One region of the Nonomuraea rubra genome, then DNA from elsewhere that is predicted to be linked to it. Evidence: predicted binding sites of a transcription regulator. Region 1 holds the regulator's gene; the other holds the start of a gene.
What was found. Region 1 encodes HrcA, which represses chaperone genes, less so after heat shock. Its sites were predicted from a motif close to TTGGCACTCTCNNNNNGAGAGTGCCAA; they were not measured.
Positions count from the first base shown of each region.

Region 2: a site for HrcA is predicted at 2,357-2,383, ahead of groL (chaperonin GroEL). Genes of this name have one in related genera too.

Region 1 covers NZ_JACHMI010000001.1:9,934,482-9,939,576, forward strand. The annotation lists gene HD593_RS45235 (hypothetical protein) at 1-450, shown strand, start outside; gene HD593_RS45240 (16S rRNA (uracil(1498)-N(3))-methyltransferase) at 460-1,185, opposite strand; gene dnaJ (molecular chaperone DnaJ) at 1,182-2,321, opposite strand; gene hrcA (heat-inducible transcriptional repressor HrcA) at 2,333-3,346, opposite strand; gene HD593_RS45255 (hypothetical protein) at 3,818-4,351, shown strand; gene HD593_RS45260 (DUF3097 domain-containing protein) at 4,369-5,095, shown strand, end outside.
Region 2 covers NZ_JACHMI010000001.1:5,183,139-5,188,233, reverse strand. The annotation lists gene HD593_RS23615 (DUF6289 family protein) at 1-172, opposite strand, end outside; gene HD593_RS23610 (DUF6289 family protein) at 267-503, opposite strand; gene HD593_RS23605 (TetR/AcrR family transcriptional regulator) at 1,395-2,030, opposite strand; gene groL (chaperonin GroEL) at 2,583-4,208, shown strand; gene HD593_RS23595 (hypothetical protein) at 4,961-5,095, shown strand, end outside.

The DNA.
Region 1 (5,095 bases):
CCCAACCTGCGCTCCCAGATCATCGAGCAGACCGTCACCCCCATAGACGTCTCGACGTCTTCCGAGGCCCCGTCCAACTCCTCCACCACGCGCTCCCACCAGCCGCCGGAGAAGGAACCGGCTCCCCAGCAGTCGCAGCCGGTCGTCGTGGTCCCCGAATCGTCGGCACCACCCTCCCCCAAGCCCACGCGGAAGGCCGGCTCGACCAGCAGGCCGTCGCCCTCCCCCAGCCCGACGCCGACCGACTGCCCCTCGCCGCTCGCCGAGCAGACCGAGCCGCCCGCCGACTGCCCCGAAGCCTCGCCCACGCCCACGCCGACCGCGGAGGAGCCGGCCACGGGGCAGCCCTCGGCGTGCCCGCCCGAGGAGTGCCCGCCTCCCGACGAGGTGACGGAGACGCCCACCGAGCTGGCCAGCCCCCTGCTGGACAACTCCCAGACCACTCCCTGAGCCGGGCTCCTACCAGCGTCCCGTACGGCTGAGCAGCACGGCCGCCGCGGCCACCCCGGCCGTGGACGTACGCAGCACCGTCGGCCCGAGCAGCACCGACGTCGCCTTCGCGGCCCTGAACCCGGCCAGCTCCTCCTCCGAGACGCCGCCCTCCGGCCCCACGACCACCACGATGTCGCCGCCCGCGGGCAGCGGCACGCCGGACAGCGGCTCCGCCGCCTCCTCGTGCAGCACCAGCCCCAGCGCGGCCTCCGACAGGAGCCGTTCGACCTGCCTGGTGGAGGCCAGGTCGGCCACCTCGAGCAGGTGGAAGCGGCGGGCCTGCTTGCCCGCCTCGCGGGCGGTGGAACGCCAGCGGCCCAGCGCCTTGGCGACCTTGTCGCCCTTCCACTGCGTGATGCTGCGCGCGGCGGCCCACGGGACGATGACGTCCACGCCGGCCTCGGTCATCATCTCGACCGCCAGCTCGCCCCTGTCGCCCTTGGGCAGCCCCTGGACGACGACGAGCCTGGGCCTGGACGCCTCGACGTCGTAGCGGCGCAGCACGTCGAGGCGGAGCGCGTCCTTCAGCGTCTCGCGCACGACGCACTCGGCCACCGCGCCGGCGCCGTCGGTCAGGTCGACCCGCTCTCCGGGCCGCAGGCGGCGCACGGAGGCCGCGTGCCGCCCCTCGGGGCCGTCGAGGGTCAGCTCAGGGCCGTCGAGACCCTGAGCGAGGAAGACCGGGACCGTCACCGGCCGTTGAAGGCGTCGCGCAACCGCGAGAAGAAGCCCTGCTGCCCCGGCGCGAACTTGCCCGGCGGCCGCTCCTCGCCCCGCTGCTTGGCCAGCTCGCGCAGCAGGTCCTCCTGCGCGGTGTCGAGGCGGGTCGGGGTCTCGACGTTGACGTGGATCAGCAGGTCGCCCCTGCCGGACTCGTTGAGGCGCTGGACGCCGCGGCCGTACATGGTGATGACCTGGCCGGACTGCGTGCCGGGGCGGACGTCCACCTCTTCGGCGCCGTCGAGGGTCTCGACCGTGAGGATGGTGCCGAGAGCGGCGGCCGTCATCGGGATCTGGACGGTGCAGTGGAGGTCGTCGCCGCGCCGTTCGAAGATCTCGTGGTTGCGCTCGACGATCTCGAGGAACAGGTCTCCGGGCGGGCCACCACCCGGGCCGACCTCGCCCTCGCCGGCGAGCTGGATGTGCGTGCCGTCCTCGACGCCCGCCGGGATGCGGACCTTGATCGTACGGCGGGTGCGGACGCGGCCGTCGCCGGAGCACTCCTGGCAGGGGTGGCGGATGATCGTGCCGAAGCCCCCGCACTGCGGGCACGGGCGCGAGGTCATGACCTGGCCCAGGAACGAGCGGGTGACCTGGGAGATCTCGCCGCGCCCGTTGCACATGTCACAGGTGTCGGGGTGGGTGCCGGGCGCGGCGCCCGCGCCGTGGCAGACCTCGCACAGCACGGCCGTGTCGACGACCAGCTCGCGGGTGGTGCCGAACGCGGTCTCGCGCAGGTCGAGCTCCACCCGGATGGTCGCGTTGCGGCCCCTGCGGGCCCGCGAGCGCGGCCCTCTGGCGCCGGTCGCGGTGCCGAAGAAGGCGTCCATGATGTCGCTGAACGGGAAGCCCGCGCCGAAGCCGCCGGCGCCGGCCGCCGCTCCCGCGCCGCCGAAGGGGTCGCCACCCAGGTCGTACATCTGGCGCTTGTTCGGGTCGGACAGCACCTCGTAGGCCTGCGTGATCTCCTTGAACCGCTCCTGGGTCTCAGGATCGGGGTTCACGTCGGGGTGCAGCTCGCGGGCGAGTCGGCGGTAAGCCTTCTTGATCTCATCCTGACTTGCGTCACGGCGCACCCCGAGGGTGGCGTAGTAGTCGCTGTTTGCCACTTATCGACCTCTTATGATGCAGCCAGGATCTGGCTGACGTAGCGTGCCACCGCGCGTACGGCGCCCATCGTCACGGGATAGTCCATCCTGGTCGGCCCCAGCACACCGAGCCGGGCCAGTTGGTTGTCGCCAGAACCGTATCCGGTCGCGACGATGGATGTCCCCCGCAGGTACGGGTTTTCCGAGCCGATGCGCACGGTGAGCGCGGACGGGGTGTCGTTGGTCGTCTCGCCGAGCAGCCGCATGAGCACGACCTGCTCCTCCAGCGCCTCCAGCACGTCGCGCAGGCCGGTGGCGAAGTCGGCGCCGGCGAGGTTGGCCGCGCCGGCGAACACGATCTTCTCGTCGTGCCGCTCGACCAGCGTCTCCAGCAGCACGGACAGGATCGTCGCGGCGGCGGGCCGGTCTTCGTGAGCCAGCCGCTCGGGCAGATCGGCGACCAGCTCGGGCACGTTGCTCAGGCCGCAGCCGTCGAGGCAGGCGTTGAGCACGGCGCGCAGGTGCGCGATCCGGGCGTCGTCGATCGCCTCCGGCAGCTCGACCACGCGCTGCTCGACGCGGCCGGTGTTGGTGATCAGCACGAGCATGACCCGCCGGTCGCTGAGCGGGACCAGCTCGACGTGCCTCACGGTGGAACGGGTCAGCGTCGGGTACTGCACGACCGCCACCTGCCTGGTCAGCTGCGCGAGCAGCCGGACGGTGCGGGTCACCACGTCGTCGAGGTCGACCGCGCCGGCCAGGAAGGTCTCGATCGCCCTGCGCTCGGCTCCCGACAGCGGCTTGACCTGCGAGAGCCGGTCGACGAACAAGCGGTATCCCTTGTCCGTCGGCACGCGGCCCGCGCTGGTGTGCGGCTGGGTGATGTAGCCTTCCTCCTCCAGCGCGGCCATGTCGTTCCTGACCGTCGCCGGGGAGACCTTCAGATTGTGGCGCTCGGCGAGTGCCTTGGAGCCCACCGGTTCGTTGGTGGACACGTAGTCTTCGACAATGGCGCGGAGCACCGCCAGTTTCCTATCGTCGAGCACGTGCTCACCTCCTGCCTCTGTCCATATCAGGAACGCGAGGTCTAGCACTCTGTGTTCCCGAGTGCCAAGTGTACGGCTCTCGCCCACAAGGTGCGATAACACCGCGTCCCACATCCTGCTTCTAGCTTCTTGGAAGCGACAGGCCTCACACTTGCCCATATGACCGACGAATCCCGGCCCCCGTCGTACGGCCCCCCGCCTGGGCAGGGTCCCTACCACGGTCAGCCGCAGCCTCCCCAGTACGGCCCGCAGCCGGGGTCCCAGCCGGGTTACGGTCCCCAACCCGGCTCGCAGCCCGGCCCGGGCCAGGCGCCTCCTCCGCACTGGCAGCCGCCGTCCGGGCCGCAGCCCGGGCCGGTCCCGCCGCAGTACGGCGGAGCCACCCAGTTCGGCCCGCCACCTCAGTACGGACAATACGGCCAACAAGCCCAATTTCCTCCACGAATCAACCCCAAAGCCATAAAGCCCAGTTTGTGGTGGCTCGCGGCGGTCTGGGGCGTGTTTCTGGCGTGCGGGGTGGCCGGGGCGCTCATGTTCACCGGCGGCGTGGTGAGCAGCGTGTCCGACCTGGCCCCGACCAGGACGTTCGCGTCCGGCGAAAGTGTCACGGTGCCGATCGACCCGGCCGAGAAGCCCGGCGTGTACATCGCCAGCGACACCCAGGTCAGCTACGACTGCGCCATTACCGGCGGCCCCGGGCAGGCGAGGCTCGCCAAGACCACGGGATCCCAGAAGGTCACGGTGGGAGGCGCCGTGTGGGAGCAGTTCCTCGTGATCAACGCGCCCGCCAAGGGCGACTACCAGCTCACCTGCACCAACCAGGAACAGGCCACCGTCAGGTACGGCGTGGGCCGCGACGCCTTCTCCGCCGTGGGCGGCATCACCGGCGGGCTCGCCGCCCTGTTCCTGGTCCCGGGAGCCGGGCTGCTCCTCGCGATCGGCGGCACCATCACCGTCCTGGTCCGGCGCAGCGGTGCGCGCAAGCGCCTTGCGGTCGGCGGGTGATTTGCTACGGTCCCCGTGTGTACGAGGGCGATGTACTGGCGGGAAATTGGCGGCGGCCGGGCAAGGGGAAGATCCCGAAAGTGCCCGCCGAGCCGGACCTCGTCGTCGAGGACGCCGACAGCGGCTTCTGCGGCGCCGTGGTGGCCTGCGACAAGGAGGCCGTCACGCTGGAAGACCGGTTCGGCAAGCGCCGCCTGTTCCCGCTCGCGCCCGCCGCCTTCCTGCTGGACGGCAAGCCCGTGACGCTGGTACGGCCGGCGGCGGCCCCCGCCTCCGGGCCCAGGCGCAGCGCGTCCGGCTCGATCGCCGTGGAGGGATTGCGCGCCAGGGTCGCCAGGCAGAGCCGGATCTACGTGGAGGGCGTGCACGACGCCGCCCTCGTGGAGAAGATCTGGGGCCATGACCTGCGGGTCGAGGGGGTCGTGGTCGAGTACCTGGAGGGCGTGGACGACCTGCCGGCCATCGTGGCCGAGTTCGGCCCCGAGCCCGGGCGCCGGCTGGGCGTGCTGGTCGACCATCTGGTGCCCGGGTCCAAGGAGAGCAGGATCGCCGCCGGGATCACCTCGCCGGACGTGCTCGTGGTGGGGCACCCGTACATCGACATCTGGCAGGCGGTCAAGCCGTCCGTGCTGCGCATCCCCGCCTGGCCCGAGGTGCCGCGCGGGGTGCCGTGGAAGGAAGGCGTCATCGCCGCGCTGGGCTGGCGGATGGAGCCGGCGGAGGCGTGGCGGCGGATTCTCGGCG
Region 2 (5,095 bases), 4.8 Mb from region 1:
CGTCACAGAATTCCGTCTTGACCCCGACCAGGTTGGTGCGGGCGGGGTCGGAGAAGTACTGGGTGTTGCACATGTAGCCGGCCCGGCAGATCGGAGCGGCCTGCGCGGTGGCCGGTACGGTGGCGAGCGCGGCGCTCGCCAGGGCGGCGACGGCCAGCACGCGACGGATCATGAATCGTCCTTCCTGAGCGTGGGAGCGGTGGGGTCAGCTGCAGGTGTTTCGGTTCAGGTCCCTCGTGGGCGGTACGCACACCCACGGTCTCCGGTCAGAAGCAGGGGCTTTCGTACCAGGTCTGATAGGGGCCGCGGACTCCCCAGGTGCGGGTGGTCCCGTCGCAGTCCTCCTGTTTGCCGCCGACGGCGTTGGTGAGGGCGGCGTCGGAGTAGTAGGTGGTGGTGCAGTAGTGGTCGATTCTGCAGGCCCTGGCGTTGGCCGCAGCGACCGGCAGGACACCGAGGGTGGCGGCGGCCAGAGCTGCGGCGAGGAGCGCACGACGGATCATCGACGGTCCTTCCTGAGTACTGAACAGCACAGAGGTTTCGCGGCTTCGCGGGCGCCCCAGCCGATGATCGAAATAATGCGTCCTGCGGGAAGAAAAGGCAAGAGGGGCTCATATTCCATCGTGCCCGTATGTTTCAGTACGGCATTTCGGCCCGTAGTAACTCTCGCAAATCCTGCAAGCCATACGTGCAACACTGCAGCTCAGCCCCGACGATGGCGACTCCTCGAACGCACGATGATTCGGGGCGTCGAAAAGTTCTTTTCGGCCCGCCGAGCATGCTTCAGCCTCCTATGCCACGGTCGTCAAATTGAGCAGGGAATGGACCGCCATCCGGACATCCGGAACGCTTCATGAATCACCGATGACCGGCATCACGACCATCCGCAACTGGCCCGCGTCGCCTCTCGCGAAGTGCTAACGACGGCGGCATAGACACGATCCTCGACATGGGCCACAGCCCTCCTCATGGCCGCAATCTTCGGCACGCGCCACAAACCTCCGCACGGACCGCAAGCCTCCGCACAGGCCGCGCACAAGCCACCGGGCCGTGCGCAAGCCTCCGCACAGATCGGAAGCCTCGGGCACGGACCACAAGCCTTCGACATGGGCCACAGCTTCAGGCCCGGGCGGCAAGCCTCCTGCTGCGGCCGTCATCCTCGGACATGGGCGCGATCCTCCACACGGCGCAAACCCCCCGTGGACGCGGCCGACCAGCTCCAAGGCACGCGATGGTCCCGTTGGCATCGAGTAGTGGGGCACGTCTGTCTTCCGCTTCGGCAAGACTCCCGAAAGCCGCCGGGCGAGCCTTCGCCCGCGCCGCGGAGCACCGCGGATCCAAACTCTCCAATCCGTCGATGGATCCGAAGCCGTCAGGACTCTTGAAGCTGCACGCTAGGAGTCGTCGCCACCCTCAGTGTCCTTCCCGGAGCCGGCTAACGGCGCGGGGGCGAAGACGCAGGACAGGGCGTTGCGGAGAGTCGTGGCGAAGGAGGCGGTGACACCGGGCTGGAGCCAGTGGCGCCCCGCCACGCGGATGGCGCCCGCGACTGCGGCGGCTGTGACGGCGGGGAACAGGTCGCGGCGGGGATCGATGCCGGTTCGCTCCGCGATGGCCTCGGCAAGCGGCGCCTCGGCCATGCTGAACGCCTTCAGTGCCTCACCCTCCAACTCGGGCGTCGACATGATCATGGCGAGGCCCGCCCGGTCGGGCTCGGGATCGGTGTAGAGCTCTATCACGGCCGCGAGCACGGCCTCCTGCAGCGACTCGCCGGCGGGTCTGGAACGCAGCGCCTGCCCCACCCGCCGCGACTGGTCGGCCTGGAAGGCACAGATCGCCTCCTCCCGGCTGGAGAAGTAGTTGTTGTACGTGCGCGGTGAGACGCCCGCGGCCGTGGCTATGTCATGGACGCGGACGAGCGCCAGCCCGTTGGGGCCCTGCTCGATGGCCAGCCGCAGTGCGGCATGACCGATCGCCTCCCGGGTGGCCTGCTTGTGGCGGGCTCGCAGATCCATGGCGTCCTCGTTCATGGCTGGAAGCATATCGCAGGATGCGTGGCGCGCAACTTGTGCGCGCCACGCAATTTGTGGGTAGAGTGCGATGCGGCAACCGGCACCTCCCCGAGCGGAGTGCCGACCACGCGGCACTTCCCCGCTTGAAGTGCCGACCCACCCGGTACTTCCGCATGCGGGGTACCGACCCACTGGCGCTTCCGCGAACGGAGTACCGACCATCCGATACTTCGCGAACGGAGTACCGACCACCTGGCACTTCCGCATACGGAGCACCGACCCACTGGCGCTTCCGCGAACGGAGTACCGACCATCCGATACTTCGCGAACGGAGTACCGACCACCTGGCACTTCCGCATGCGGAGTGCCGACCACCTGGCGTGCGCCGGGGCGGTGAGGTCTCACAGACAGGCCCCCATGGCTGTGCTGCGGGCCGTCCGTCGCGGGCTCCGTCCCGGCCGCACCCGGAAAGAGCGTCGCGGCACACGGCAGCGACAGCAGCATCCCGGCCCATACCCGACAGGAGCTCGGCCAGAGCTCCGAGACACTTCGACCAGAGCAGGAGCAGCAATGACCTCGAAGATGATCGCGTTTGACGAGGACGCCCGGCGCGGTCTCGAGCGCGGTATGAACCAGCTCGCCGACGCCGTCAAGGTGACCCTGGGCCCCAAGGGCCGCAACGTCGTGCTGGAGAAGAAGTGGGGCGCTCCCACGATCACCAACGACGGTGTGTCCATCGCCAAGGAGATCGAGCTCGAGGACCCGTGGGAGAAGATCGGCGCCGAGCTGGTCAAGGAAGTCGCCAAGAAGACGGACGACGTCGTGGGCGACGGCACCACGACCGCCACCGTGCTCGCCCAGGCGCTGGTGCGTGAGGGCCTGCGCAACGTCGCCGCCGGCGCCAACCCGATGGCCCTGAAGAAGGGCATCGAGGCGGCCGTCGAGCGCGTCAGCGAGGAGCTCTCCAAGCTGGCCAAGGACGTGGAGACCAAGGAGCAGATCGCTTCCACGGCCTCCATCTCCGCCGCCGACGCCGAGATCGGCTCGCTCATCGCCGAGGCGATGGACAAGGTCGGCAAGGAAGGCGTCATCACCGTCGAGGAGAGCAACACCTTCGGCCTGGAGCTCGAGCTCACCGAGGGCATGCGCTTCGACAAGGGGTACATCGCCCCGCTCTTCATCACCGACGCCGACCGGCTCGAAGCGGTCCTGGACGACCCGTACGTCCTGATCGTCAGCGGCAAGGTCTCCGCCAACAGAGACGTGCTGCCGCTGCTCGACAAGGTCGTGCAGTCGGGCAAGCCGCTGCTGATCATCGCCGAGGACGTCGAGGGCGAAGCGCTCGCGACCCTGGTTGTGAATAAGATGAAGGGCGTCTTCCGGTCGGTCGCGGTCAAGGCGCCGGGCTTCGGTGACCGCCGCAAGGCGATGCTGAACGACATCGCGATCCTGACCGGTGGTCAGGTCATCGCCGAGGAGGTCGGCCTCAAGCTGGAGACCGCCACCCTCGACCTGCTGGGCCGCGCCCGCAAGGTGGTCGTGACCAAGGACGAGACCACGATCGTCGACGGTGCCGGTGACGCCGAGCAGATCTCCGGCCGGGTCAACGAGATCCGCGCCGAGATCGAGCGGACCGACTCCGACTACGACCGTGAGAAGCTCCAGGAGCGCCTGGCCAAGCTCGCCGGTGGCGTGGCGGTCATCAAGGCCGGTGCCGCGACCGAGGTCGAGCTGAAGGAGCGCAAGCACCGCATCGAGGACGCCGTGCGTAACGCCAAGGCGGCCGTCGAGGAGGGCATCGTGCCCGGCGGTGGCGTGGCGCTGCTGCAGGCGGGCGCGAAGGCGTTCGACAAGCTGGAGCTGAACGGCGACGAGGCCACCGGTGCCGCCATCGTGAAGAAGGCGCTGGAGGAGCCGCTCAAGCAGATCGCGGTCAACGCCGGTCTCGAGGGCGGCGTCGTGGTCGAGAAGGTGCGCAACCTCACCCCGGGTGAGGGCCTGAACGCGGCCTCCGGCGAGTACGTCAACATGTTCGAGTCGGGCATCATCGACCCGGCCAAGGTGACGCGCTCGGCGCTGCAGAACGCCGCCTCCATCGCGGCGCTGTTCCTGACGACCGAGGCCGTCATCGCCGAGAAGCCCGAGAAGACCCCCGCCGCCCCGGCCATGCCGGGCGGCGGCGACATGGACTTCTAGGTCGCTTCCAGGTCCAACGCCGTTCAGGTACGGCAGGGGTCTGGATGCACATCATCGTCGTCGCCGAGCCCATGCAGCCGCTGCTGGCTCGCCCGGCCTGTCCTCGATGACGTGGGAGCGGGCCAGGCTCGGGCGCAGGCGCCCGTTCCGTCAGGAACGCAGGTAGCGCACGCGGTTGCCTCGTGAGAGATCCAACCGGCGCGCGCAACCGCAGGGTGGGGACCAACAACTGGCATACAACCGCTTCGCGACGAACATGACCGGTACACACCGCCTCGCGAGGAACGCGCCAGGGCGGAATCGGTCCTCACTCTCCGCGGGTGGACACCGCGTGGCCGAAAGGCGGGACGGCTCCCGCAGGCACGGAAGAACCCCGCGCCGCCGATCGCCGCAGCATGCCCTGGGGAGCGGCGCCGTGTTGCGGTCTCGATCAGGCGCCGTGTGCGGTCATGATCAGGCGCCATGTTGCGGTCACGAGTGGGCGGGTTGGTGCGGTCATGAGTAGGCGGGTTGGTGCGGCCTTGGGCAGACGGCTGACGTCTGAGAGCCTGCTGACAAAGGCTTGAAGACAGGGCCGACTACCGCTGATCCCAGCGATACCGATCCCCGCCGTCCTGGCGTTCTACCGAAGCGGGGGGCTGCAGCCCCCGCGAGCGGCCACTCGCTGCGGCAGACGGCTGTGGCGCCGCCGACTTGGCCGGGTGCCGGTGCGGCTGGTTCTCGACGGCCTCCGGCTCGACTAGAAAGAGCCGATGGACGACTTATTCAGTGCCTGGTGGGTCGTGGCCGTTCCGGCTGTGCCGCTCCTCGCCGCCCTCCTCGCCGCCAGGAGCGGCACGGTGCTGCTCGTCACCGCGTTCTCGGCCGGCCCGATCGTCACAGTGCTC